4 regions of the Luteibacter pinisoli genome follow, and region 4 is predicted to be linked to each of the others. Evidence: predicted binding sites of a transcription regulator. Region 4 holds the regulator's gene; each other region holds the start of a gene.
What was found. Region 4 encodes sigma-54, which starts transcription at its own class of promoters, with help from an activator protein. Its sites were predicted from a motif close to TGGCACGNGCNTTGC; they were not measured.
Positions count from the first base shown of each region.

Region 1: a site for sigma-54 is predicted at 2,087-2,101, ahead of FIV34_RS15675 (flagellar basal body-associated FliL family protein). Genes of this name have one in related genera too.
Region 2: a site for sigma-54 is predicted at 1,850-1,864, ahead of flgB (flagellar basal body rod protein FlgB). Genes of this name have one in related genera too.
Region 3: a site for sigma-54 is predicted at 2,183-2,197, ahead of fliD (flagellar filament capping protein FliD). Genes of this name have one in related genera too.

Region 1 covers NZ_CP041046.1:3,446,096-3,453,164, forward strand. The annotation lists gene fliN (flagellar motor switch protein FliN) at 1-270, opposite strand, end outside; gene fliM (flagellar motor switch protein FliM) at 529-1,539, opposite strand; gene FIV34_RS15675 (flagellar basal body-associated FliL family protein) at 1,553-2,047, opposite strand; gene FIV34_RS15680 (flagellar hook-length control protein FliK) at 2,221-3,366, opposite strand; gene fliJ (flagellar export protein FliJ) at 3,359-3,802, opposite strand; gene fliI (flagellar protein export ATPase FliI) at 3,802-5,163, opposite strand; gene FIV34_RS15695 (flagellar assembly protein FliH) at 5,160-5,831, opposite strand; gene fliG (flagellar motor switch protein FliG) at 5,831-6,820, opposite strand; gene fliF (flagellar basal-body MS-ring/collar protein FliF) at 6,834-7,069, opposite strand, start outside.
Region 2 covers NZ_CP041046.1:3,469,777-3,476,845, forward strand. The annotation lists gene flgE (flagellar hook protein FlgE) at 1-293, opposite strand, end outside; gene FIV34_RS15785 (flagellar hook assembly protein FlgD) at 315-971, opposite strand; gene flgC (flagellar basal body rod protein FlgC) at 981-1,394, opposite strand; gene flgB (flagellar basal body rod protein FlgB) at 1,391-1,810, opposite strand; gene FIV34_RS15800 (chemotaxis protein) at 1,996-2,913, opposite strand; gene FIV34_RS21560 (methyl-accepting chemotaxis protein) at 3,067-4,380, shown strand; gene flgA (flagellar basal body P-ring formation chaperone FlgA) at 4,377-5,075, shown strand; gene flgM (flagellar biosynthesis anti-sigma factor FlgM) at 5,181-5,486, shown strand; gene FIV34_RS15820 (flagella synthesis protein FlgN) at 5,483-5,929, shown strand; gene FIV34_RS15825 (EAL and HDOD domain-containing protein) at 5,978-7,069, shown strand, end outside.
Region 3 covers NZ_CP041046.1:3,454,669-3,461,737, reverse strand. The annotation lists gene flgL (flagellar hook-associated protein FlgL) at 1-391, shown strand, start outside; gene FIV34_RS15740 (flagellin N-terminal helical domain-containing protein) at 692-2,143, shown strand; gene fliD (flagellar filament capping protein FliD) at 2,285-3,643, shown strand; gene fliS (flagellar export chaperone FliS) at 3,665-4,081, shown strand; gene FIV34_RS15725 (flagellar protein FliT) at 4,078-4,374, shown strand; gene FIV34_RS15720 (PilZ domain-containing protein) at 4,400-4,960, shown strand; gene FIV34_RS15715 (sigma-54 dependent transcriptional regulator) at 5,247-6,665, shown strand; gene fliE (flagellar hook-basal body complex protein FliE) at 6,734-7,063, shown strand.
Region 4 covers NZ_CP041046.1:1,019,384-1,026,452, reverse strand. The annotation lists gene lptC (LPS export ABC transporter periplasmic protein LptC) at 1-130, shown strand, start outside; gene lptA (lipopolysaccharide transport periplasmic protein LptA) at 93-692, shown strand; gene lptB (LPS export ABC transporter ATP-binding protein) at 697-1,416, shown strand; gene FIV34_RS04610 (RNA polymerase factor sigma-54) at 1,529-3,013, shown strand; gene hpf (ribosome hibernation-promoting factor, HPF/YfiA family) at 3,134-3,481, shown strand; gene hprK (HPr(Ser) kinase/phosphatase) at 3,611-4,513, shown strand; gene rapZ (RNase adapter RapZ) at 4,537-5,418, shown strand; gene FIV34_RS04590 (PTS sugar transporter subunit IIA) at 5,456-5,848, shown strand; gene FIV34_RS04585 (HPr family phosphocarrier protein) at 5,841-6,110, shown strand; gene ptsP (phosphoenolpyruvate--protein phosphotransferase) at 6,139-7,069, shown strand, end outside.

The DNA of each region.
Region 1 (7,069 bases), 2.2 Mb from region 4:
GAGCTTGCGGACGCGTTCGGCGGGGCTGATCACGTCGGTCAGGCGGATGCCGAACTTTTCGTTGATCACCACCACTTCGCCGTGGGCGACGAGCGTGCCGTTAACGAAGACATCGAGCGGCTCACCGGCGGCGCGGTCGAGTTCGACCACCGAGCCCTGGTTGAGCTGGAGCAGGTTGCGGATGCTGATCTTGGTACGGCCGACTTCCATGGCCATGGTGACCGGGACGTCGAGGATGACGTCGAGGTTGACGTCGCTACCCAGGCCCATGTTCTTGGTCAGGTCGGCGGCGCCGTCAACAGGTTCGAGGATGGTGGGTTCGTTCATGGCCGTGGATCCGTGCGTTGCTGGGATGACATCACCGTGAATGCAAACGGCGTGCCATGGATCCGACGCGGGCTGAAAGTGCGATTTATTGCGAACTTTCAGCCACTTACCCAAGGCCCTTATTCGGCCACCCACCCTGCCTGCCGGAAAGCTGACGCTCGACGGCAGTTAGTCACCGTGTCGGTCAGTTGACGCCGTAACTCAGACCGGTTCGGCGCTGGTCGGGCGGTGCGTCTTCATGGACGGCCGGCGCATGTGCGATTCGAACTGCACAGCCTTGTTGCCGGCCGCGTTTGCCATGCGGCCACGGAAAATCGGCACGTCTTCGGCAAATACCGTGGCCAGGTCCGGCATGCTGATGGGGATGACATCGCCCTTGCGCAGGTGCAGGAAGTCGCCAATGGTGAGGCGCGCTTCGGCCAGCATGGAGGTGACCTCCACCTCGGCATCCAGGATCTCCTCGTGGAGGTTCTGGATCCAGCGGTCGTCACGCTCGGCCCGGTCGCTCTGCACGCCCGCATCCAGCAGCTCGCGGATCGGCTCCACCATGGAGTACGGCAGGGTCAGGTGGATTTCGCCACCGCCGCCATCCAGCTCCACGTGGAAGCGGGAGACCACCACGGTTTCGGTGGGGCTCACGATATTGGCGAACTGCGGGTTGATCTCCGAGTTCAGGAATTCGAACTGCATCTTCAGCACCGGCGCCCAGGCCTCGGCCATGGCGCTGAACGCCTCGGCCAGGACGATCTGGATCACTCGGTTTTCCGTCGGCGTGAAGTCGCGGCCTTCGATGCGGGCATGGAAACGGCCGTCACCACCGAAGAAGTTGTCGATCACCGTGAACACGAGGCGCGGCTCGAAGATCATCAGCGCGGTGCCGCGCAACGGCTTGATGCGGACGAGGTTGAGGTTGCTCGGTACGGCCAGCGAGTGGACGTACTCGTTGAACTTGGTCATCTTCACGCCCAGCACCGACACTTCGCACGACTTGCGCAGCACGTTGAACAGGTTGGCGCGGAAGTAGCGGGCGAAACGGTCGTTGACCATTTCCAGCGTCGGCAGGCGGCCGCGGACGATACGGTCCTGCTGGGTGAAGTCGTAATCGAGGATCGAGCCCGGCGGCGGTGGCGGCTCGAGCTCCGTCTCGACGGCGCCGCCCTCCACGCCCGCCAGGAGCGCATCGATTTCTTCCTGGGTGAGGATGTCGCTCATGGCTGGACGCCCGTCACTGCATGATGAAGCTGGTGAAATACAGGGCGTCGACGCCCGGGCGGCCGATCTTTTCCTTCAGCACGCGCTGCACTTCGGCCAGCGCCGCGGCCTGCAGCTTCTGCTTGCCCTTCACGTCGGAGAGGGTCTTCACGTCCTGCGCGGAGAACAGCATCAGCAGGGCGTTGCGGATTTCCGGATCCGATTCCTTGGCGGCATTGATCGCCTCGGGATCGTGCGACATGACGTTCACGCCCACCTGCAGGAAGCGCAGGGCCGTGTCGTCCTGGAAATTGACCACGAAGGCCGGGTCCAGCTGCAGGTAAACCGCCGGCTTGGCCTTGGCGGCCTCGACGGCAGCCTGTTCGGCGCTCTTCGGGTGGCCGCCCTTCAGCATGAAGAACGCGCCACCGCCGCCCGCAGCGAGCACGACGATGGCCAGGATCGCAAGGAGCTTGCCCTTGCCCTTCTTCTTCGTGCCTTCTTCGCCTTCTTTCTTTGCCGTGGCCATGCCGGTGAAACCTCGTTGATGCGGATGCTGTGTATTGTTGCAAGCGGCGTGCCATCTCGCACAGCAGGCGGTGCACCAGCGGAAGCCGCATTTAAAGGGGTTTTCGGCCAGATGGGCCCGCGGGCGACTGAGCCGGAAAATTGACGCGCGACGGTATGACGTCGCGCGTGGCGTCAGGCGACTTCGTCGACCAGGCCGCGCGACACGCGCGACGTAGCCGCGCTGACCATGGCGTCACCCGCGCCATCGGCCTGGGCGGACGACCCGCCCTGCCCCTGGTCCTGGCCACCCTGGTTCTGCTGTGCGCCGCCCTGGTTGACCTCGGCCTGGCCCAGCGACAGCCCGTGGTGGGCGAGCATGGCGTCCAGGTTGGACAGCGTCTGCTGCACGGCATGCACGGCTGCCGGGTGCTGGGCCATGATGGCCACGTTGACCTTGCCGCCGTCCATGCTCACGCGCACATCCATGCTGCCAAGTTCTTCCGGATGCAGCTTGATCCGCGCTTCCTTGACGTTGCCCGCGGCCGAGCTCATCCAGGCGATCTGCTCGCCGAGATCCTGCGAGAACTGCGGCGAGGTCACCGGCTGGGTGGCCTGCAGCTGCATGGGCCCATCGAGGTGGCCGGCCGCCTGCGCATGCGCGAACGGCATGCTGCCGAGCGACGCCGGGTCGACGCCGTCCTTGTCGTCCTTGCCTGCGTCGGCGACGCCTGCCTCTTTGGCGAGCAGCGCGGCAAACGGGGCGACTGCCGGCGTCGCGACGGCGGCGCTGCCGTCGGCAGCCGCGGCCGTGGCGAGGCCCACCGCGTTGAGCCCGGCGTCCTTCGTCGCCGCAGCGGCGTCGCCCGTGCCCGTCAGGGCGGCAAGCGCGCCGGCCGGATTACCCGTGGCCACGTCCTTCGCGGCGCCGAGCGCCTTCATGGCCACCTGGGTGGCCTGCACGGGGACGCCGATGAGGGCGAGCATCGACGCGGCGATGGACGTGTCGTCCGTCGTCTTGTCGTCATCGTCCTTCGCTGTGTCTTTGTCTTTTTGCGCATCGGCTTTCTTGCCGGCGTCTTTCTGGCCCGCGGCCTTCGCGTCGGGTGCCTTGTTGGCCGGCGCCTTGTCGGCGGCCTTCGATGCACCCGTCGTGTCGTGGCCGTGCTGGCTGCTGGCCGGCTTGCTGGCACTCGCGTGGGCGGCCGACATCGCATGGTCGAAGCCGTGCGATGCCGACGGCGCCGCTTCGTCGGGCGACGCAGGCGACGGCGAGGTCGACGGCTTGGGCGCCGGCGGCGTCGGGCGAGCGGCGTTGAGAAGCAGCGAGGCGTTATTCATGGGTGGGGCTCGATGAGGTCGTTCGGCGGTACTGGGAGCGTTCGTCGGCTTGTTCCTGCTCGCGGCGGTCCTGCGACTTACGCTCCTGCTCGCGGTATTTCGCGGTGACGGAATCCAGGGCCTTCGCACGGCCGCGGGCTTCCGCCCAATCCACGCGCGCACGCTCGAGGGCGCGCTCGCGGCGCTGCACCTCGCCAAGCTGCTGGACGATGGCCATGTCGATTTTCTGCAGGAACTGCTGCCGGTTCAGGAGCTCGGCGACGCCGATACCCGAGGGCATCTCGGCGTATTCGTTGCGATAGCGGCGCAGCTCGGCGAGCTGGTGCTCCGCGTCGGCCACCGCGCGTTGCTGCGTGGCGAGTGCGCGCGTGGCGTCCTCGGCCTTGTCGGCCGCGAGGTCCACCACGGGTTGCAGGCGGTCTGCGCGCGAGGGCATCAGTTAGCCTTCGCCGCATCGACGAGGCCGGATTCGGCCTCGTCGAGGTAAACAGGCGTGTCGGTTTCCTGCTGGAGGAACGCCGACAGGGTGGGATAAAGCGCGATGGCTTCGTCCGTACGCGGATCGCTGCCCTTCTGGTAGGCGCCCACGGCAATCAGGTCGCGCTGCTGGCGGTACGCCGAGTAGACCTGGCGGAAGCGTTGCGCGGCGCGCATATGGTCCTTGCTGACCACCGCCGGCATCACGCGGCTGATCGAGGCCTCGATATCGATGGCGGGATAATGGCCTGCTTCGGCCAGGTCGCGCGAGAGCACGATGTGGCCATCGAGGATGGCGCGCGCGGAGTCGGCGATCGGGTCATGACGGTAGTCGTCGCCTTCGGTAAGCACGGTGTAGAACGCCGTGATCGAACCGCGGCCTTCCGCGTCGTTGCCGGCGCGCTCCACCAGGGCCGGCAACATGGCGAACACCGACGGCGGGTAGCCCTTCGTCGCCGGGGGCTCACCGATGGCCAGGGCGATTTCGCGCTGGGCCTGGGCATAGCGGGTGAGCGAATCCATCAGCAACAGCACGCGCTTGCCTTCATCACGGAAGTGCTCGGCGATGGCCGTTGCCACCTGCGCACCGCGCAGGCGCGACAACGGCGGTGCGTCCGCCGGCGCGGCAACGACCACGGCACGGCGACGCCCTTCTTCGCCCAGCGTGTGATCGACGAATTCCTTGACTTCGCGACCACGCTCACCGATCAGGCCCACCACGACCACGTCGGCGTTGGTGAAGCGGGTCATCATGCCCAGCAGCGTGGATTTGCCCACGCCGGAACCGGCGAACAGGCCGATGCGCTGGCCGCGCCCGACCGTCAGCAGCGCGTTGATGGCGCGCACGCCCGTGTCGAGCGGGGTGTCGATCGGCTGGCGCAACATCGGGTTGATCGGGCCACGGCGCAGCGGCGCGCGATCACGCGCCAGCAGCGGGCCCATGCCATCCAGCGGCACGCCGTCCGGGCCGATCACGCGGCCCAGCAGCGAATCGCCCACGGGTACGCCGGAGATGGAAGCGACCGGCGTGACGCGCGCATTGGGCAGCACGCCATGCATCTCGCCGGTAGGCATCAATAGCAGGCGGCCATCGGAGAAGCCGACCACTTCGGTTTCCAGCTGCTTGCCATCGGCGCCGGCCACCATGCAGCGCGAGCCGACGGGTGCCTCGCAGCCGACGGCCTCGAGGGTGAGGCCGACCACGCGGCGCAGCTTGCCTTCGGCCTGCAGCGGGCGCACGCGCTCGACATTGGCGCGCTGCACCGCAAGGGCCTCGCGCCAGTGCGCGGTGCGCGTGGCCTTGTGGTTATCGGTGCTCACGACTCGACCGACTCGTCGCCAGCGACGTCTTCGTCGCTCGCCTGGCCGTCCAGCACGCTGTCGATCACGGACGCGAGGCGCGTACGTACGCGCGCATCGAGGCGCGACTGCTCGCTTTCCAGGCGGACGTCACCGCGCTCAAGCGCGGCGTCGTCGACGACCGTGCCTTCGTGGTCGGTGGACGCACGGTGCTCGCGTACGAGCGCCGCGTCGGCAGGATTCAGGTGGATCTTGATATGGCGCGATGCCGACGGCAGCGCATCGATGGCCTGGTGGACCACGTCGAGGATTTTTTCCGGGCGCGTGGCGATCTCGTAGCCGAGCACGCGCTCGGCGATCACGGTGGCCAGCACCGCGAGGTCGCCCGCCACGTCGCTATCGAGCTCGGCAAACGGCCGCTCCACGGCGGCGAACAGCGCATCCAGGCGCGCGACCTGCGCCGCGAGTTCACGCCTGGCCATGGCCCGGCCTTCGTTCAGGCCGGCATTGAAACCTTCTTCGCGTGCCTGCCGCTCGATCGCCTCGATCTCGGCCACGGTGGGCCGATGCGGGGTGTCGTCCTCTTCCGCGTCCGCGGCATGCTGCACGTCGGAACCGCCGACGATCGGCAACTCCCAGCGCTCGAACTGGTCGATGCGTTCGCGCGAGAGGATCGAGGTAAGGCTCATCAGACGAATTCTTCCCCGCCACCGGCGAGATTGATCTGGCCGGCGTCAGCCAGGCGGCGCGCGGTAGCCAGCACTTCTTTCTGCGCCGCATCCACTTCGGACAGGCGGACGGGACCCTTCACTTCCAGGTCGTCGCGCAGCATGTCGGCCGCACGCTTGGACATGTTGGCGAAGATCTTCTCGCGAATCGCCGCATCGGCGCCCTTCAGCGCGGTGATCAGGCGAGCGGACGGCACTTCGCGCAGCAGCACCTGCATGCTGCGGTCGTCGAGTTCGGCGAGGTCGTCGAACACGAACATGAGTTCTTCGATGCGATCGCCCAGGCCGGTATCGATGCCGCGGATGGCACCCATCAACTCGGCTTCGCGCGAGGTTTCCATCGCGTTGAGGATGTCGGCTGCCGCCTTGAGGCCGCCCACCGTGGCCGACTTCAGCTTGTTGGAGTTGCCCGAGAACTGGCGCTCCATGATTTCATCGAGTTCGTTCAGCGCATGCGGCTGCACGCCGTCCAGCGTGGCGATGCGCATGATGACGTCGCTGCGGGTACGCGCGGCCAGGTAACCGATGACTTCGGCGGCCTGGTCCGGCTCCAGATGGGCCAGCACCAGCGCGATGATCTGCGGGTGTTCCTGGCCGATCATCTCGCCGATGGCGCGGCTCTCCATCCACTTGAGCGACTCCAGGCCCTTGCTGCTGCGGCCCAGGAGGATGCGATCGATCAGGCCGCCGGCCTTGTTTTCGCCCAGGGCGTTGACCAGGATGCGGCGGATATAGTCTTCCGTGCCCACGCCAATCGCCGTGTGCTGGCCCACGTCTTCCTGCAGCTTGTTGAGCACCAGCTCAACCTGCTCCTTCGAGACGTTCTTCAGCTGCGCCATCGCCGTACCCACGGCCTGCACATCGCGTGCACCCAGGTGCTTGAGGATGGACGCGGCGTCCTCCTCACCCAGCGTGAGCAGAAGAATCGCGGCTTTCTGCGCGCCCGTCAGGGCTTCTTTCGACTCAGCCGCCATCGTCGGATACCCAGCTCTTCACGACCTGCGCCACCTGTTTCGGATTGTCGGCGGCCATGCGCTTGGCAAGACCCACCTTCTGTTCATAGGCCAGCAGCGCGGGTGCGCCAAGCTGGGCCTTCGGGTTCACCTGGACGCGATCCGGGGTCATGTCATCGTCGTCGACCATCACCGACACCGTCGGCATCGGGCCGGCCAGTGCCATCCCCTGCTCCATCATCGGCG
Region 2 (7,069 bases), 2.2 Mb from region 4:
TAGCCCGAGCCGTCGCGCAGGGTGAAGAACCCCGTGCCGCTGATGGCCATGTCGTACGAATTGCCGGTCTGCGTGGTGTTGCCGTCGCTGAACTGCTGGGCGATGTTGGTGACGCGCACGCCGCTGCCGGCGGCCGTGGCGGAAAGGTTCTGGCCGGCCACCGAATACACCTGCGAGAACTCGGCGCGCGAGCCCTTGAAGCCCACCGTGCTGGTGTTGGCGATGTTATTGGCGGTGACTTCCAGGTCCGTGGAAGCGGCATTAATGCCGCTGAGTGCGATATCGAAAGGCATGGAGGCGTGTCCTCGGTGGGATTACAGGATTTGTGCGATCTGGCTGAGCAGGGCACCGCCGTAACCGGCCACCTGCACGTACGTACCGTCGGTTCCGGAAGAACCGACGCCTTCCACCTTGCCCTTCACGAACGTGTCTGCTGCCGTCGTTCCGGAGGTGGCGGAGATCTGGTAGACGCCGGCGGCGAGCGGCGTGCCGTCGTCGGACTTGCCGTCCCAGGAAAACTGCTGGAGGCCGGCGTCGGGCTGGCCCATGGGAATGGTGCGAACCACGTTGCCCGCGCTGTCCTTCACCGTCACGTTGACGTACGTGCCGGACTGCGGGACGTTCACCGCGCCGTCGACACTGCCACCATCAGCCAGCTTCACGGCGGACGACGGGATCAGCACGTCGGTGCCGACCAGCGAGGCCGCGCGGACGAACTGGTCGCCGGTGAGGTTGGACGACAGCGTGTCGAACGAGGTCTGCAGCTGCTGCGTGGCAGCCACCTGGGAGAACTGCGCCATCTGGGCCACCATGTCGTTGGCGTCCATCGGCTTGGTCGGGTCCTGGTTGGTCATCTGGGTGACCATGAGTTTCAGGAAGTCCGACTGGTCCAGCGTCTGCGACTGCAGCTGCGAGGCGGTCGACGTGCCGGACGTATTGCTGGTGCTGCTGGTACCGCTGACGGTGGTCATGGCGTGGCCTTATTTGCCGAGGTCGAGCGTCTTCTGCATGAGCTGCCTTGCGCTGTTCATGACTTCGACGTTGTTCTGGTAGGAGCGCGACGCGGAGATCATGTTGACCAGCTCGTCGACCGGGTTGACGTTGCTTTGCCACACGTTGCCGTCGGCGTCGGCCATGGGATTGGCCGGCTCGTAGCGCGACTGCACGGGGGCCTGGCTCTCCGTGACACCGAGGGCGCGAACACCCTGGTTTTCCATCTGGCCGTTCACCTGCGACTGCACCGACGCGAACATCGGCTGCTTGGCGCGGTACGCCCCCGCTTCGCTGTTGGCCACGCTGTCGGCGTTGGCCATGTTGCTGGCGGTGGTATTGAGTCGTGCGGACTGCGCCGCCATGCCGGAGCCGGCGACGTCGAAGATGCTGAGCAGGCTCATGAACTGCCTCCGGTGATGGCGGTGCGCATCATGTGGATCTGCGCGGTGATGAAGCTCAGCGACGCCTGGTAGTGGATGGCGTTGCTGGCGAACTGGGCCTGCTCGATCTGCGTATCGACCGTGTTGCCGTCCATCGACGGCTGGGTGGCGACGCGATAGGCGAGCTTGTCGGCATCGGCCAGGGCGTACGCCGGGTTGCCGCCGATATGGCCGGACTCGGTCGCGGCCATGGCCAGGTGGTCGCCGTCCACCGCGCCGGTGGCGGCGGTGAGCGTCTTGCGGAAGTCGACGTCCCGGGCGAGGAAGCCCGGGGTGTCCGCATTGGCAAGGTTCGACGAAATGATTTCCGCACGGCGCTGCCACAGGCTGAGTGCCTGCGGGTGCATGCCGAGCAGCGGATCCGGTTTGTCGATCATGGGCGTGGCCCCCTCGTGGGTCTTGGCCCGAAGGGATCAGCAAGAGGCGTGCCACGCCCTGCCCTGAAACGCGAAACGGCGCCGCAGCGCCGTTTGTTGAGTATTTTCCCGAGGCCGCGTTGCGCGGTGCCGGTTTTCCGACGCCGCCCCGGGGTGCCAGGGCGACGTTACACCGGCGCTGGCCGTCAGGCGGGAAGCAGCTCCAGCACCGCCGTGGCCAGCACTTCCGGCTGGAACTTGGCGATAAAGCGGTCGGCGCCGACGCGGGCCACCATCGCTTCGTTGAACACGCCGCTGAGCGAGCTGTGCAAGAGCACCCGCAGGCCGCGCAGCTGGGCGTCTTCACGGATCGCACGGGTCAGGGCGTAGCCATCCATGGAGGGCATTTCGATATCGGACACCACCAGGTTCACCCGCTCGGCAGCCGGGCCGCTGGCCAGCTTCTGCAGCAGTTCCAGGCCCTCGGCGCCGTCCTTTGCCAGCAGGCATTCCAGGTCCAGCTTGCGGAACAGGTCGGCCAGCTGGGTGCGGGCCACCAGCGAATCGTCGACCACGAGCACGCGGCGAGTGCCGCCGTGCTGGCCGTGGGCGGCCTGCTGGAGCTTGTCGGAAATTTCCACCTGCTGCGGATTGATCGACGCCAGCACCTGCTCCACGTCCACCACCGCCATGAGGTCGCCGTCCAGGCGGGTCACGGCGTTCACCCGGGCGCCGTAGCCCAGTGCCGGCGGCGGCGCGGCCATCTGCCCGCCATCCACATGGACGATGCGGTCCACGTCGGACACCAGGAAGGCCTGCACGGAGCGGCTGAACTCGGTGACGATCAGGTGCGCGGTGTCCACGCTGGCCAGCGGCGGATAGCCCATGGCCGCAGCGAGGTCGACCACCGGAATGGTCTGCCCGCGGTAGTCGAAGCTGCCCGAGACCAGCTCGTGCATGCTCGGCATCCGCTCGAGGCGCGGGCGGCGCAGCACCTCGCGCACTTTGAACACGTTGATGCCGAAGGCCTGCCTGTCGCCCAGGCGGAACAGCAGCATGGCCACGCGGTTGTGGCCCGCCAGGCGGGTAAAGCTTTCCACGGTATCGAGGAGCGGACGGGCCATGGTGCGAAGGACTGCGTGTGGGGTCTTCCCGGGTATCGGCGGCCCGGCCCGGTTCTTTACCTTCGGCCATGGCACGGCGATTGCTTGGCTCAAGTCCCGAGGCCCCTGACCGATGTAGTGGGGGCAACCCTTATTGATGAGCGTACGCACGACATGACCTTGCTCTGGAGCCAGCACGTCCGCCTCCTCGCCCACGCCGCCGCTAGCGGTGATGCGGCGCGTGTGCGCGCCCTTTCGGCACAGTACCCGGCCGCCGCCAGCGCGTTGGGCGCCCTGCTCACGCCGCCCAAGGCCGAGCCGCGTACCGCGACGGCCACGACCATCCAGGCGATCGAGCAGCAGGGCATGGCGCTGACCAGCGCCCAGGCGCTGGGCGCCACGCTGCAGGAACTGGGCACCACCGTCGACGCCGGCCGTGAAGCCGCCAGTCGATTGACGGAAGCCAGCGCCGGAATTTCGACGGCGGTGGACCGGGCACATACCGGCGTCGCCTCCATGGGCGACGTAGGCACGCAGGGTGTCGCCACCGCGGGCGACCTCGACGGCCAGCTGCGCCTGTTGCGCAGCGCACTGGGCGGGATGAGCAAGAACCACGCTCAGTTCGCCGACTATTTCACCGCCATCCGCAAGCTGACGGCGGCCGTGCAGGACATCGCCCACCAGACCAACCTCGTAGCCCTGAACGCCGCGATCGAAGCCGCCCGCGCAGGTGAAGCCGGGCGTGGCTTCGCCGTGGTGGCCGACGAGGTCAAGCAGCTGGCCGAGAAGACCACCCAGGCCACCGCCGAGATCGACCAGGTGACCCACACCGTTGGCGAGTTCTCGCACCAGCTCGACGAAGCCGTGCAGGGCAGCCTGCGCCGGCTCGATACCACCCAGGCCGGCGTGGCTGGCATGCAGGCCGCCATGGGCCGCATCGACGACGCCGTGCGCGGCGCGCGCGGCAGCCTCGATGCCGCCCGCCAGGGCCTCGCCGCCTTCCAGGGCCGGGTTGCCACCGTGCAGTCGGGCCAGGCATCGCTTGCCCGGGTGGCCAACGAAACCCGCCGCCAGGCGGACGCCGCCGCCCGCGCCACCGTGCTTGCGCACCGCCTTGGCCTGGCCAAGCTCGAAACCGAAGGCGCGCTCGACGCGGCCACCCTCAGCCAGATGATTCGCGAAGCCTGCCAGGGCCTGCGCTTTGCCGTGGAACTGGCAGCGCGTGATCCGGCCGGGCTGGACCGCCGCTGGCTGGATACCACCCCGCTCATGCGCTGCATCGCGCAGCTGCGCGTGCGCCGCGCCGATGGCTCGGCGGATGCCGTGCAGGCCGCCGCGGAGCGCTTCTCCACGCAGGCCTCGCAGTACGCCATCACGCTCGGCGAAGGCCGCCACGCGGACGCCAGCCACATGGTGGCGGGCCTGCTGAAAGAGATCGATACGATCACCCAGGGGCTTTCGGTCGCCCTGTCGGTACACGCCGCTTGATCCGTCGCCTTGCCACTGCCGCCGTGATGGCCAGCCTGGCCGCCTGCCCGCTCGCCGCGGCGGCGGAGCAGTCGCTGGCGGCCATCCGCACGTCGGCGGTGAGCTGGCTCGAGCAACACCGCACCTTGCCCGACGCGCGCATGGTCGCCGAGGCCGATCCCCTGGACAGCCGCCTGCGGCTGACCGAGTGCACGGCACCCCTCGAGGTTTCGTTGCCGGGCAACCGTCCGGTCAGCGCGCGGGTCAGCGTGGTGGTCCACTGCCCGGTGCCGGGTGGCTGGACCGCCCGCGTGCCCGTGCGGGTAAAAATGTTCATGAATGTCCTCGTCACCACGCGGCCACTGGCGCGCGGCGACGGCCTCGGGGCGGCGGATGTCCGCCTCGAGGAGCGTGACGTCGCCAGCCTCGCCTACGGTTACGTGGCGGCGCTGGACCAGGTAGGCGGCCGTGCCCTGGCGCGGCCGATCAATGCCGGCACGGTGCTGACGCCGGGCATGCTCGCGGGCCGGCAGGCCGTCCGCGTGGGCGATGCCGTCAGCATGGAGGCCAGTGTGGACGGCGTGGTGATCCACGCCGATGGCGTGGCGATGGGTGCCGGCGATACCGGTGCCAGGGTCAAGGTTCGCAATGCGTCCTCAGGGAAGATCCTGGACGCTGTCGTCAGCGGGCCGGGATCTGTCGCCGTCCTGCCATGAAAGAACTATGCATCCGGTCACACTTTGCCGGATAAGGGCAGTTAAAGTTTGGCCCCCGAAGGCCGATACAGGCTTCGAGGGACACACGTTCCGAGGGATATACCCATGACGACGACGATCAAACCGGGCATCCAGCCCCAGCAGCCGCCAGTCCAGCTGCGTTCGCAAAGCCAGGCCACGGGCGGTTCCGCCAAGGCCGGTGGCGCTGCCAGCGTGCGCACGACCGACGACAGCGTAAACATCACCGATTCGGCCAAGGCGCTCGACGCCGCCAGCCGTTCGGACGGCATCGACAGCAAGCGCGTGGATGAAATCCGCGCCAAGCTGGCCGACGGCACCTACAAGCCGGACGCCCAGGCCATCGCCAGCAAGTTCGCGGCCATGGAAGCCCAGATGGGTGGCAAGGCATGAATGCGGGCAGCCGCGACTTCGACAGCGCCCTCAGCGCCGTGATGGGCGACCTCGCCCGTGAGGTCGATGCGCTGCACGCCTGCCTGATTGACGAGCGCATGGCGCTCGACCAGGCCAACAGCGATGCGCTGCAGACCATCACCCGCAGCAAGGGCAGCCTGCTGGACCGCATCGACCGGCTGGACAGCGAACGTCGCCAGCTGGGCGCCGCGGGCAATATCGACAGCGCCAACGACCCACGCTGGGCACCGACGTTTTCGCGCATCGGTGAGTGCCGCCAGATCAACGAAACCAACGGCCGCATCGTCAGCCAGCGGATCGGCCACGTGCGCCAGGCACTGGCGTTGATTTCGGGCGATTCCACCGGCGGCGCGGCCGCTACGTACGGGCCGCGGGGCAGCACCCAGGTCAGGCTACGCTCGGGCATACTCGCGCAGGTCTGACCCACCAAGACACCCTCCCCGCCCTCGTTTAGCCCAAGAAGAACAGCAATGGCAGTGACCCCCCAGGCGGCAGCGGTGAACGACGACGGCATCCTTCCGATCGTCCGTGTTCCCGTCCTTGACCGGAAGCAGGCGCTGTTCGCCTACGAGCTGCTCTTTCCCCGCCAGGCGGGCGTGGATGTGGACACGGCCGCCACGGCCCATACCCAGGCCACGCTGAGCGCCATCGCCGATGGCAGCCTGAAGCGCCTGGTACGCGATAACCGCGCCTTCCTGCACATGTCCCGCGAACTTCTGCTCGAGCACGCGGACATCCTGCGCCATAACGCGCGCCTGGGCGCCAGCATCAGCGCCGACATCGGCGGCGACGAACAACTGCTGGAAAAGCTCCGTGAGCTGAAGAGCCACGGCTGCCTGCTGATGCTCGAAGACTTCAACCTGCCCGCCGACCCCGCGCACCGCGCCGGCGTCGACGCGCTGCTGCGCATCGTGCAATTCGCCAAGGTCGCGGTGAGCCATCGCCACCCGGTCGCGGCACGCGCGCACATGGATTACGTCCACGCGTTCGGCGTCAAGGTCATCGTGACCGGCATCGATACGCACGAAGTCTTTGCCGACTACGCCGACCAGGACGTGGACGGCTTCCAGGGCAAGTACCTGCTGCGCCCCGAGCGCGTGGACATGCCGCGCCTTTCGCCGAGCAAGCTGGGCGTGCTGCGCCTGATGGGTGCCCTCCAGGATCCGGAGAATGGCCCGGTCGAACTGGGCAAGATCGTGCGCGACGACGCCATCCTCAGCTACAAGCTGCTCGGCTGCGTGAACTCGGCGTATTTCGCCCTGCCCCGCCAGCTGAAATCCGTGGAACAGGCGGCGGTGTTCTTCGGCGTCAACCGCATGCGCAACTGGATCTTCACCATGGCCATGTCGGGCATGGATGAGCGTCCGCCGGAGCTGCTGCGCCAGGCGCTGATTCGCGCACACATGTGCGAAAAACTCGCGCGCCGGATCAAGCCGGAGCTGCAGGAAATGGCCTTCACGGCCGGCCTGTTCTCACTGCTCGACGCGCTGATGAACGTGTCGATGGCCTATGTGCTGGAACACCTTCCGCTGGCCATCGAGATCCGCGAGGCCTTGCTGGAC
Region 3 (7,069 bases), 2.2 Mb from region 4:
GCCGGCCGCGGGTGATTCGTTCTCCGTCACGCCGTCATCGTCACAGGATGTGTTCTCCGCCGTCGCGGGGCTCATCACCGCCTTTGAAACGCCCGGCGGCGGTGCGCCGATGAACAACGCGGTGAACGCCCAGTTGCAGAACATCGACCAGGCCGCAGGCAGCTTCCTCAATACGCGCACGCAGATCGGCGCGCGCATGAATACGCTCGACCAGCAGGCCAGCCTGGGTTCCGACATGAAGCTGCAGTACGACAGCACGCTGTCCGATCTGCAGGACCTGGACTACGCCAGCGCCGCCAGCAAGTTTTCCCAGCAGCAGTCGGCCCTGGATGCCGCGCAGCAGGCGTACGTGAAGATGCAGAACCTTTCGCTCTTCAACTACCTGAAGTAATCCGTTTTCAAGCAAGGCAGGGTTGCCGGCAAGGGGGCAGGGCCGGATTTCCTCACACGGAGGTGAAAAATGATCCTAAACCCCGGCGCGCCCGTGCCGATACCTACCTCGACAGCGGCTGGGCAGGGCCTCTTTCCCCGCTCCGTCAAAAAATAACTGTTGACAGGTAGAAAAAGTTCTCAAGTTTCCTCCCGGCGTGCCGTAAACCTCCTTGAGGCGGACGGCTTTCCTAAACGGAACCCCGCCGGAATACGCCGCAACTACTCCGGCAATCGGTTCCGCTACCAAAGGATTAATACGATGTCTCTGACCATCAACACCAACATCATGTCGCTGAATGCCCAGCGCAACCTGACCACCTCGCAGACCAAGCTGTCCTCGGCCATCGAGCGTCTGTCGTCGGGTAACCGCATCAACAGCGCCAAGGACGACGCCGCGGGCATGGCGATCTCCACCCGCATGACCACCCAGATCAACGGCCTGAACCGCGCTGTGCAGAACGCCAACGACGGTATCTCGCTGGCCCAGACCACCGAATCGGCCCTGGACGAAGTCACGAACAACCTGCAGCGCATCCGCGAGCTGGCCGTGCAGTCGACCAATGCCTCGAACTCGCCGAGCGACCGCCAGGCCCTCGACGCCGAAGTGCAGCAGCGTCTGTCGGAAGTCACGCGTATCGCCACGCAGACCAACTTCAACGGCATGAAGGTCCTCGACGGTTCGGCCAAGAACCTCAGCTTCCAGGTCGGTGCCAACGTCGGTGAAGTCATCACCGTCGGCCTGAACCAGGGCATGAAGGCCAACCAGGTGGGCGAGCTCGCCACCGGTGCGGTCGACCTGTCGTCGCAGTTCAAGAGCGCGGGTGGCCTCACCCTCGCCGCTGGCGACCTGAAGGTCACCAACGTCACCACGGGCGTTGCCACCAACGTCGCCGCCGGTAACTACACGGACGCCGCCGCCCTTGCCTCGGCCATCAACACCGCCGCTGGCGGCACGATCGCCGCCAAGAACGCCACCACCGGCGAACTGGACCTGACCAACGCCAGCACGACGAACGACGCCGTGTTCAGCGGTTCGGCTGCATCGACGCTCGGTCTGGGCACGGTCGCCAAGAACAACGGCACCGTCAACGGCACCGGCGTGTCCACCGGCGTCAAGACCGCTGTCACGGCTCCGGCTGGCTCCCCGCAGAGCCTCACCCTGGGCGCTGGCGACCTGACCGTCCAGGTCGGTTCGGGCACCGCGATCAAGATCGAAGGCACCTTCAAGTCCACCCAGGACGTCGCTGACGCCATCAATGCTCATTCGAGCGAAGGTGTGACGGCTTACGTGGGTACGGACGGCAAGCTCAACATGTCGTCGGCCCAGGCCCTGACGGTGGGCGGCACGAAGGCGACGACGCTTGGTTTCGCGGCCAGCTACACGGTTGACAGCACGAAGACCCTGGCTGATTCCAGCGTCTCCACGGTTGACGCCGCCAACGACACGATCAACCGCATCGATGCCGCCCTGCAGTCGGTTTCCGACCTGCGCTCGGACCTCGGCGCCGTGCAGAACCGCTTCGATTCGACCATCTCCAACCTGTCGAACATCTCGCAGAACCTGACCTCGTCGAAGTCGGCCATCACCGACGCCGACTTCGCCCAGGAAACGGCGAACATGTCCTCGGCGCAGATCCTGCAGCAGGCCGGTGTCTCGGTGCTCGCCACCGCGAACTCCTCGCAGCAGATCGTCACCAAGCTCCTCGGCTAATAACCGCGGGACACCGCCAGCCCCGGGCGTTACCGGGGTTGGCAGGGTAATTGCTTAAGTTGTCACGGGTGGCCCTGCATGCACGGCCACCCGTCGACAAATTGGCGCCCAGGGCAGTGGAGCGTCTTCAAGGAGAGCTTCATGACGACCAATCCGGTGACCCTCGGTTCCAGCTCGATCGACGTCGCGTCGATCGTTTCCAACCTTGTGGCGAACAAGCGCGCGGCGAAAGACAAGCAGCTTTCCGACGCCAGCACTGCCAACACCACCCAGATTTCAGCGATCGGCAATTTCTCGTCGTCGCTCACCAGCCTGCAGAGCGCCATCAAGGCGCTGACCGACGGTTCCGCATTCACGACGCAGAAGACCTCGGTAGGCGATTCCACGATTCTTTCGGCCTCCGCCGATAGTACGGCCGTTCCGGGCAGCTACAACCTCGTGGTGAGTAAGCTCGCCGCCGCCCAGAAAACCACGTCTACCGCCATTTCGAGCTCCACCGCGGCTGTCGGCACCGGCACCCTGACCATTGCGGTGGGTGGCAAGTCGATGAGCCTGGATATCGACTCGTCGGCGAACTCGTTGCAGGACATCCGCGACAAGATCAACAAGGCTTCGGATAACCCCGGCGTCTCCGCCAGCATCGTGACGGGCACGGATGGCGCACACCTTGTGCTGAATTCCACCTCCACGGGCGCAGCCAATGCGTTCACGGTCACTGCTAGTGGCGGCGATGGCGGCCTTTCCCAGCTGGCATTCGATCCTGCGACCGGCACGCCGACCACCAAGGCCCAGGACGCCGAGTTCACCATTGACGGCACGGCGGCGACCAGCCCGACTAACACCGTGGCCTCCGCCCTTGATGGCGTGACCCTGACGCTGACCAAGGAAGGCAGCAGCAGCGTCAACATCACCACCGATACGTCGGCGGTATCCACGGCCATGCAGAGCCTGGTCACGGCTTACAACTCGTTTGTCTCCACCTACCAGACCCTCACCAAGTACGACTCGACCAACAACCAGGTCGGCGCCCTGATCGGCGACGCCACGGTCATGTCGCTCAAGAGCCAGGTCACCAACCTGCTCGGTTCGCAGGGGGTGTCGTCGAATGGAGGCCCGAGCTCGCTCAGCGATCTTGGCGTCTCGTTCCAGGTCGATGGCACGCTGAAATTCGATTCCACCAAGCTCACCAAGTTCATGGCCTCCAATCCCAAGGAGACCCAGAACCTGCTCAGCGGCGACAACGGCATCGCACCGAAGCTGGACAAGCTGATCACGAGCTGGACCTCGAGCTCCGGCATCCTGACCCAGCGCACGAACAACCTGAACCAGAAAGCCAAGGACATCACCCAGCAGCAGTCGGACTACGACGTGCAGATGCAGGATTACACCAAGCGTCTGACCACGCAGTACACCGCGCTGGACACCATGATGACCAAGCTCAGCAGCACGAGCAGCTACCTTCAGCAGCAGTTCGACTCGCTGAACAACTCGAATAAGTAAGCCCGGCAGGAACGATAAGACATGGCACTGGGATACTCCCGTGGCGCAGGCGCCTACCAGCAGATCCGCACCGGCGGTGGCATCGAATCCGCCGACGCGCACGGCCTGATCACCCTCCTGATGGATGGCGCCCTGGAGCGCATCCGCCTGGCGGTGGCGTGCATTGCCACCGGCAACGTTGCGTCCCGCGGCGAGGCCATTTCCAAGGCCATCGAAATCATTGGCGGCCTGCAGGCCGCGCTGAACCACGACGTCCAGACCACGCTGGTCGAGCGCCTCGATGCGCTGTACGACTACATGAGCCGCCGCCTGTTGTTCGCCAACATGCATGCTGACACGCTGGCGCTGGACGAGGTCGCGACCCTGCTCGGCCAGGTCCGTGACAGCTGGGTGGCCATCCCGGCGGAAGATCGCCAGGTGGCGGGGGCCGGGGCATGAACGCGGCGGCTTTCTGCGACCTTGACCGCGTGCTGACCCTGACCGAAGCCATGCACCACGCGGCCTCGGAAGGGCGCTGGGATGACCTGACCGAACTCGAGGCCGAGCGTGACCCGGTGCTGCGCGCCGGCACCATGCGCCCGGCGCCGGAAACGCTCGAATCGCTTAAGTCCATCATGCTTATGGATAATCTGATCAAGGATCTGGTTTCCGCCGCCCGCGATGAGACGGCCCTGGCGCTGGATTCGTCGCGCCGGGTCCGCCGCGCCGTCGCTGCGTATACTTCGTTCTGATCTTCTTCCCAACGGTGGCAGGCCCATGAGCGAAGACACGTGGAACGCCTTTTCCGAGCGCGTCACCTGGGATGCCCGTTTCCACGCCACCTGTGAAACCGGCGAGCGCCTGGCCCCGGCCGCGCTGGCCTCGGTCAACGACCGCAACGCCAACGTCCTGGTGGCCGTCGCCGCCCTGATGGACCGCCGGGTGGACACGGGCGAGGACGACAACGCCCTCAGCCAGGAAGTGGCCCGGCTCGACGCCAAGCTCAATGTCCTCATGGAAATCGTCAACCGGCTGCTGCTGCCGCAGTCGTCGCTGCCGCCCCGCATGTCCTTGCGCTTTAACGCCCTCGGCGCCGTCCTGCCGTGGGACTGCCTGCCGCCCGTCGGCCAGCCGGTGCTGCTGAAGCTGCACTTTGACGTCTGCCGGGCCTTGCCCCTGGAACTGCCGGGCACGCGCCAGGCCGGGCCCACCGATGGCAAGGGTTTCGTGGCGTTCGACGGCGTTTCCGAGCCGGTCCGCGACGAAATCGAGCGGCTGGTTTTTCGCCAGCACCGCCGTCAGGTGGCCGAGGCCAGGGCCCACGCCGCCCAGGGGTGACCTTTTACGTCACGTGACGTAAGAACGTCGCGTGGCATCTTGCGTCACATTCGTGACGCGTGTCGTCAGGATTGACGCTGACGCTCACCTTCACGTTTTAACCACTTGCCGAAAACGTTTCCCTTACACGGCGACGAGCCGTTCACTGACGCGGTTTTCAGATTTCTTCCGCCAGTTTTCCGGCGTTGGCACGCTCCTTGATTGATACCTTGCAACGAAGGCGACGGGATTCCAGCACGGACCCGCCGAGGGGCCTTCGATCCCGTTGCCATGCGAGGTATTTCCGGTGAAGTCGTCCAACTTTCTCGTCGTCGAATCCGACCCGACCCGCGCTGATGCCATTGGCTCGGCACTCGCCTTCCTGGGCTATCGCCCGGTGCTGGCCAGCCGCATGCACTCGGCCGACGCGGGCGAGGGCTGGCGTGGTGCCTACGTCGGCACCGTCGATGACGAGGGCGAGCTGGAGAGCTACCTGGCACCGCTCGGCCGTCAGGGCCGCGACCTGCCGATGCTGGTGGCCGCCGATTCGCCGATCGCCACCGCGCTGATCGCGGACGACTCCGCCCAGAACGTCGAACTGATCGACATGCCGCTGCGCTACGAGCGCCTCTCCGAGGCCCTGCGCAGCCTGCAGTCGCGCATCCAGCCCGCCCAGTCCAGCAACCTGCGTTTCGTCGGCCAGTCCGGCCCGATGCAGCGCGTGAACTCGCTGATCCGCCAGGTGGCCCCGTTTGATTCCAGCGTGCTGGTGCTCGGCGAATCCGGCAGCGGCAAGGAGCTGGTCGCTCGCACCATCCATGACTGCTCGCCGCGCCGCGACAAGCCGTTCGTTGCCATCAACTGCGGCGCCATCCCGGCCGAGCTGCTCGAAAGCGAGCTGTTTGGCCACGAGAAGGGTGCCTTCACCGGCGCCATCAGCTCGCGCAAGGGTCGTTTCGAGCTGGCCGAGGGCGGCACGCTGTTCCTCGACGAAATCGGCGACATGAGTCTGCCGATGCAGGTGAAGCTGCTGCGCGTGCTGCAGGAGCGCGTGTTCGAGCGCGTCGGCGGCAGCCGGGCCCAGCGTTGCGACGTGCGCATCATCGCCGCCACCCACCGTGACCTGGAAGGCTCGATCGAGCGCGGCACGTTCCGTGAAGATCTCTTCTATCGCCTCTCCGTGTTCCCGCTGGAAATGCCGCCGCTGCGCCAGCGCCTGGAAGACCTGCCGGCGCTCATCGCCGAATTCAACCAGCGCCTGGTCCAGCGTGGCCTGTCGTCCATCCGCTTCACCCCGAGCGCCATGAATGCGTTGTGCCAGCATCCGTGGCCGGGCAACGTGCGCGAGCTCTCCAACCTGGTCGAGCGCATGGCCATCCTGATGCCGCAGGGCGACGTCCGCGCGGCGGACCTGCCCGAGAAGTACCGCGGCGCCACCCCGGTGGAAGAAGTCAGCGGCGCCGCGCTCATCGCCATGATGGAAGCCGAGCCGGAAATCACCGAGACCTTCCGCTACGGCGGTGAAGGCGATCCGTCGGTGCTGCCGCAGGGCGGCCTGGACCTGAAGGATCACCTCGCCGGCATCGAGATTGGCCTGATCCGCCAGGCCCTCGACTCCGCCAACGGCGTGGTGGCCCACGCAGCCAAGCTGCTCCGCGTCCAGCGCACCACGCTGGTTGAGAAGTTGCGCAAGTACGGCTTGTCCGAGGCGGCGCAGGCGGGCTGAACCTGCTGATCGTTGGCATGGGTCGTGCTTGAAGTGTCGGTAAGACGAATACGCGTTGGAAAACCGTCATGACCACGATCGACGTCAACAGCCTCTTGCTCCAGATGCGCCGCATCAGCGCGCAGACCGAGATGCCCGCCATGCGCGGCGTGGGCGAAGCCGCCCCGGCCCAGAAGGGCGCCTTCGGTGACCTGCTCAAGCAATCGATCAACAGCGTCAACGAGACACAGCAGAAGGCGGGTCAACTTTCCGCCGCCTTCGAACGCGGCGACCCGGGCATCGATCTTGCCCAGGTGATGATCCAGGGCCAGAAAGCCGATCTCGCGTTCCGCGGCATGACCGAAGTGCGCAACAAGATGGTCGATGCCTACAAAGAAATCATGAACATGTCGGTCTGACCGGCG
Region 4 (7,069 bases):
CGCCGAGGCGGCGCGGATCGTTCAGGGAACCTCTACAATGGACGGCGTAGGCATGCGCGCCAACCTCGACACCAAGCACCTGGAGCTCCTCGATGCAGTCCACACCACGTACCAGCCACGCAAGCGCTAAGGCACTGATCGCGGCCTGCGGCGTGGCGCTGCTCGCCGCCGCGTCGCCTGCCATGGCCAAGCAGTCCGACCGCCAGCAGGTGGTCGACGTCAAGGCAAAATCCTTCGATGGCAGCCAGCAGCCGCAAGGCATCGCCATCTATACGACGGGCGTGGTCATCACGCAGGGCACGCTGAAGGTCACCGGCGTCAAGGCCACCATCTATTTCGACGACCAGAACCAGGTGACGCGCGCCGTCATCGTCGGCAGCCCGGCCACGATCGAGCAGCAGGACGACGACGGCAACTGGATGCACGGCCACGCGGCCAATGTCGATTATCACAACGATACCGGCATCGCGATCCTCACCGGCAACGCGCATATCGACCAGCCGACCAAGGGCACGGCCGATGGCGACAAGCTCACCTACAACACGAACGACAGCACGATGACCGGCGAGAGCAATGGCGCCTCCACCGTGCACATGACCTTCCAGCCGAAGACGCAGCCCGGGGCTGCGCCGGCCAAGCCTGCCGCACCGGCGACCCCCGCCGCTCCGGCACCCAACACGAAGAAGCCCTGACCCAATGCTTTCAGCCCAAGGCCTGCAGAAGCGGTTCCGCGCCCGCCAGGTGGTTCGCGATTTCGCTTTCTCCATCCGCGAAGGTGAGGTGGTTGGCCTGCTCGGCCCCAACGGCGCCGGCAAGACCACCTGCTTCTACATGGTGGTTGGCCTGATCCAGGCCGATGCGGGCCAGATCAAGCTCGACCAGCAGGACATCACCGGCCTGCCGATGCATGCGCGCGCCAAGCTCGGCATCGGCTACCTGCCGCAGGAAGCCTCGGTATTCCGCCGCCTCAGCGTCTCCGACAACATCCTCGCGGTGCTGGAACTGCGCGAGAACATGACGCAGAAGGAGCGCGAGGTCGAACTGGAAAGCCTGCTGGACGAACTGAAGATCTCGCACATCGCCGAGCAGAAGGGCATCAGCCTTTCCGGTGGTGAGCGTCGCCGCGTGGAAATCGCGCGCGCCCTCGCCGCCCGCCCGCGCTACATGCTGCTCGACGAGCCGTTCGCTGGCGTGGATCCCATCTCGGTGGGCGAGATCCAGCGCATCGTCCGCCACCTGAAGGAACGCGGCATCGGCGTGCTCATCACCGACCATAACGTCCGCGAAACGCTCGGCATCTGCGACCGCGCGTACATTCTCAACGACGGCGAAGTGCTCGCCCGCGGCACGCCGCAGCACATCCTGGCCGACGAGAAGGTCCGTGAGGTGTATCTGGGCCGTGAATTCCGCATCTGATCTGCCACTTAGGCACATGCGAAATCGGCCAGCTGGCCTAGCTGGCCGGGCGGCTGGTTTAGCGGGGCCGCGAAGGGTTACGATGCGTTCGTAACCCGATCCTGCGAAGGTAATGAAACCCGGACTTCAGTTTCGCCTGCATCAGCAGCTCACGCTGACGCCACAGCTCCAGCAGGCCATCCGCCTGCTCCAGCTGTCGCAGCTGGAGCTTGAGGCCGAGCTTCGCCAGATAGCGGAGAGCAACCCGCTGCTCGAGTTCGCCGAAGACGCTGAATCGGAAGCCGAGGCGACCGAGGAAACGGCCACCTTTGACGAAACGATGGATTTCCGGACCCGCGACGAAGTGCCGGCCAAGGCCGCCCGCGAGGACGAAGAGTCCACCGCCTCCCCCTCCGAGGAGCTCGCCCCCGACTGGGACGACGACCGCTTCCACGGCGAGGCGGGCGATTACGCCGGCGCCCCGTCACGTAACGGGGGCGGCGACGAAGACGGCTTCGAACCCCAGAATGCGGCGCCGGAAAGCCTCCAGCAGCATCTGGAGTGGCAGCTCAACCTGTCCCAGTTCACCCCGCGTGACCACGCCATCGCCACGGCGATCATCCACGCCCTGGACGAAGACGGTTACCTCCGCGACGGCATCGAGGCCGTCCTACCGGCGCTGCACGACCTCCATGCCGGGCTGGAAGAGATCGAGGCGGTGCGCCAGCGGGTCCAGCGCTTCGACCCGACCGGGATTGCCAGCCTGGACCTGCGCGACTGCCTGCTTTGCCAGCTGGGCCAGTTTGCCGAGACCACGCCGCACCGCGACCTGGCCATCCGCATCGTTTCCGAAGAAATCGAGCTGCTGGCCCGCAATGACACCGCCAAGATCGCCCGCCGCCTCAAGGCCGGCGAGGCCGACGTGGCCACGGCAGCCGCGCTCATCCGCAGCCTGGACCCCCGTCCCGGCGCCGCGCTGGACGCCACCCCGGTGGAATACGTGGCGCCCGACGTCTACGCCCGCCGTGAGAATGGCCGCTGGCGGGTGAGCCTGAACGCCGACGCCCAGCCCCGGCTGGGCCTCAACCAGCATTACTGCAACCTGATAGCCCGCGCCCGGGGCGACGACGCCACGTGGATGAAGGGCCAGCTGCAGGAGGCCCGCTGGCTCCTGAAGAGCCTTCAGTCGCGCGCCGAGACACTCACCAAGGTAGCCGAGGTGATCGTCCGCCGGCAGAGCGCCTTCCTCGACTACGGCCCCGAAGCCATGCACCCGCTGGTGCTGCGCGAGGTGGCCGAAGAGGTGGGTATGCATGAATCGACCATTTCCAGGGTTACCACGCGCAAGTACATGCACACGCCGCGCGGTACCTTCGAGCTGAAACATTTCTTTTCCAGCGGCGTGGCCACGGAAGACGGCGGCAGCGCGTCCGCAACGGCCATCCAGGCCATGCTACGCAAGCTGATCACGGCGGAAGACCCGCGTCGCCCGCTGTCCGACCAGGCTCTCGCGGAGGAGCTTCATCGACGCGGCATTCAGGTGGCCCGACGTACGGTGGCCAAGTACCGGGAAGCGATGCGCATCCCAAGTTCCAGTGAACGCGTGCGCGCCAACTAACCGCACGCGGAACCCTCGCGGAGGATCACGGTCCCACGGTTTCAAGGTTCAGGAGTGGCAACCGGCCATTCCCATCTCGCCGCCCCTCATCGGCGGCACCCTCAGTAAGAAGGAGGCGTCATGCAAATCCAGATCAGCGGCCAGCACATTGCCATTACCCCTGCCCTGCGCGAGCGCGTGGAACAGCAAATCGGCCGCTTCGAACGCCTTTTCGACAACATAACTGCGTTAGACGTCGTGCTTTCGGTGGATAAGGCCGAGCACAAGGCCAGCGGCACCCTCCATTGTTCAGGCACCCGGTTGCACGCCGACAGCAATATCCGCGTGCAGGACGACAGCAAGAACGACCGGATGTACGCCGCGGTGGATGACATGATCGCCAAACTGGCCGACCAGCTGCGCAAGCATAAGGAAAAGCTCAAGGATCACCATAATGCCGAGGTCCGTGAGGCCCGCGCGGCGATCTAAAGCGCCAAAGCGCCCCTGTGGCACAATATAAGCAAGCCGGCACACCCGTGTGCCGGCTTTTTTCTTGACAGGGACCCTCTCGTGGATCGGCTTACCGCCAGACAACTCTTCGACGGCGTTCATGAACGCATGGCCCTGCGCTGGGTAGCGGGCATGCGTGGCGAAGCCCGCGTCCTGGAACCGAACACCAAGCAGAGCCGCCGCCCGTCCCTGGTCGGCTACCTCAACGTGATCTACCCCAACAAGGTGCAGATCATCGGTACGGAGGAACTCAACTTCCTGGACGGCCTGGAATCGCGCCAGCGCTGGGAGGCCATCCACAAGATTGCCGCCTACCAGCCGGCCGCGCTCATCGTCACGAAGGACCAGGCGATCCCGCCGGACCTTCGCGAGGTGGCCGAGGAAACCGACACCCCCCTCTGGCAGAGCACCAAGCGCGGCCACGAGCTGCTCACCTACCTGCAGTACCACCTGGCGCGCACCCTGGCGCCGCGGGTGACCTTGCACGGCGTGTTCCTCGAGGTGTTCTCCATCGGCGTGCTGATCACCGGCGAGCCGGGCTCGGGCAAGAGCGAGCTGGCCCTGGAACTGATCAGCCGCGGGCACCGCCTGGTGGCCGACGACGCCACGGAATTCACCCTGATCGCGCCGGATGTCATCGACGGCGCCTGCCCGGAACTGCTGCAGGACCTGCTCGAAGTCCGCGGCCTGGGCGTCCTCAACATCCGTGAGATGTTCGGCCACACGGCCGTGAAGCCCTCGAAGTACCTTCGCCTGGTGATCCACCTCAAGCCGATGCGCGAGGGCGAGGAAACCGACGCCATGACCCGTCTCACCGGCGATGTCAGCCGGCGCAACGTGCTGGACGTCGACGTGCCCAAGATCACCATCCCCGTCGCCCCCGGCCGCAACCTGGCGGTGCTTGTGGAGGCGGCGGTGCGCAACCACGTACTGAAGAGCAAGGGCATCGACCCTGCCCAGACCTTCATCGACCGCCAGGCGCACCAGATGCGCCGGTTCTCCCCGTGGTGACCCAGGTGAACGACGAATCCCTCATGAGCCCCATTGTCGAAGCCGACGCCCTCCACCTGGTGGTACTCACCGGCATGTCCGGGGGCGGCAAGACGGTGGCCCTGCGCGCGCTGGAAGACCTCGAGTTCTACTGCGTCGACAACATGCCGTCGGAACTGATCCCGCAGCTGGTCGCCGCCGTGAGCCAGGGCGAGCACGGCCCGCGCCGGCGCATCGCCGTGGGCGTGGACGTGCGCAACCGCCGCTCGGACCTGGAGCGCATGCCGCACGTGCTGTCGGAGCTCTCCAGCGCCGGGGTCCACGTGCACCTGGTGTTCCTGGACAGCCGCGACGACGTCCTGATCAAGCGCTACTCGGAAACGCGCCGCCGCCACCCGCTGGCCATCGAGCGCCGTTCCCTCGCCGACTCCATCGCCGAGGAGCGCCGCCTGCTGCGCCCGCTGGTGGCCATCGCCGAGAAGGTGATCGACACCTCCGAGCTCAACGTGCACCAGCTGCGCCGCCTGTTCGCCACCGGCTACGCCGCGGCCAGTGACGGCACCACCCTGCTGTTCGAGTCGTTCGCCTACCGCCGCGGCCTGCCCTCGGACGCGGACTTCGTCTTCGACGCGCGCTGCCTGCCCAACCCCCATTGGGACCCGCGCCTGCGCCCGTTCTCCGGCCGCGACCAGGCCGTGCGCGAGTACCTGGACGCGCAGCCCATCGTGGGCGAGTACTATGCCGACGTGGCGCGCTGGCTGGACACCTGGCTTCCGCGCTTCGAAGGCGAGGACCGCAGCTACGTCACGGTCTCCATCGGTTGCACGGGCGGTCGCCACCGCTCGGTGTACCTGGTGGAGCGCCTGGCGCAGCATTTCCGCACGGAGCGCGGCAACGTCCTTACTTTCCACCGCGAGCTCGAATGAGCACCCTATGCACCCTCTCACACAGCAGGAGCCGGCCATGAGCGTTGGCGTGCTCCTCATGACGCACGAAGCCGTCGGCAAGGCGCTGGTGTCGGCTGCGCGCCACGTCATGCCGAAGCTGCCGCTGACGGTGGATGCCGTGGAAGTGCCGCCCGGTGCCGACCCGGACGTGATGCGCCAGCTCACCGCCAAGCACGCGCGCGACCTCGACACGGGCGCCGGCGTGCTGATCCTGGCCGACCTTTACGGTGCCACGCCGTGCAACATCGGCCTTTCGCTGGCTGAGCTTGGCGTGCACATTCGCTGCGTCTCGGGCCTCAACCTGCCGATGCTGCTGCGCGTTCTCAATTATTCGGAAAAATCGTTGTCCGAGCTGGCGGAAATCGCCGCCAGCGGGGGCCGCGGAGGGATCTTCATCGATCATGCTTGAACAGGAAATCACGGTATCCAACCGGCTTGGGCTGCACGCCCGCGCGTCCGCCAAGCTGGTGCAGCTGGTATCCACCTTCAAATCCACGGTGCACCTGCTAAGCAAGGGGCGCGAGGTCAACGCACAGAGCATCATGGGCGTCATGATGCTGGCGGCCGGCATGGGCACCACGCTCGTGATCCGCGCCGAGGGCGACGACCAGGAAGCGGCCCTGGCCGCGGTCATCGCACTGTTCAACAACAAGTTCGACGAAGGCCAATAAGCATGGGCGCCAGGGGGGCGAGACACGCATGAGGCACCAGCTGACCGGCACACCCGCATCCCGGGGCATGGCCCTCGGGCGGGCGCGCATGGTCCAGCCCAGCCTCTTCACCGTGGACATGCGCATGCTCGAGGACGCCGAAGTCGGCCCCGAGATCGCACGCCTGCACAAGGCCATCGACCATGCCCGCGCCGAGCTGCGCGAACTGCGCAGCAAGCTGCACGGCGCCCTTGCCCGCGAAGTTGGCGACTTCATCGATGCGCACAGCCTGCTGCTCGATGACGAAGAGCTGCTGCGTGGCCTCGACGAACTCGTCTCCGTCGGTCACTACACCGCCAGTGCCGCGCTGAAAATGCAGCGCGACCGCCTGGCGGCCGTGTTCGACGCCATGAACGACCCCTACCTGAAGAGCCGCGGCGAAGACATCGACCAGGTCATCGGCCGGGTCATGTCCGCCCTCTTCCAGAGCTCCAGCCGCGAAGAGCGCAAGCTCGCCGCCCGCGTCGGCGAAATCATTGTCAGCGACACCGTCGCCCCAGCCGACCTGGCGAGCATGGCCGGCCAGGGCATGCTCGGCGTGGTCACCACCGCCGGCAGCGTGTATTCGCACAGCGCCATCCTCGCCCGCAGCTTCAACCTGCCGATGCTGGTGGGCACGAAGGACGCCCTCGCAACGATCAACGACGGCGACCTCGTCCTGATCGACGCCGAGAACGGTGACGTCGTCGTCCACCCCACCGCGCAGGACCTCGCCCGCTACCGCCAGTGGCAGCGTCAGGCCGCCGCCGAAGGGCGCCGCCTCGCCGCCCTCGCCTCCGCCCCGACGCTGACCCGCGATGGCGCCCATGTGCGCCTGTTCGCCAACGCGGAGCTCGCCGGCGATGTCACGCTGGCGCGTGCGCGCGGCGCGGATGGCGTGGGCCTGTACCGATCCGAATTCCTGTTCCTGCGCCAGCGTG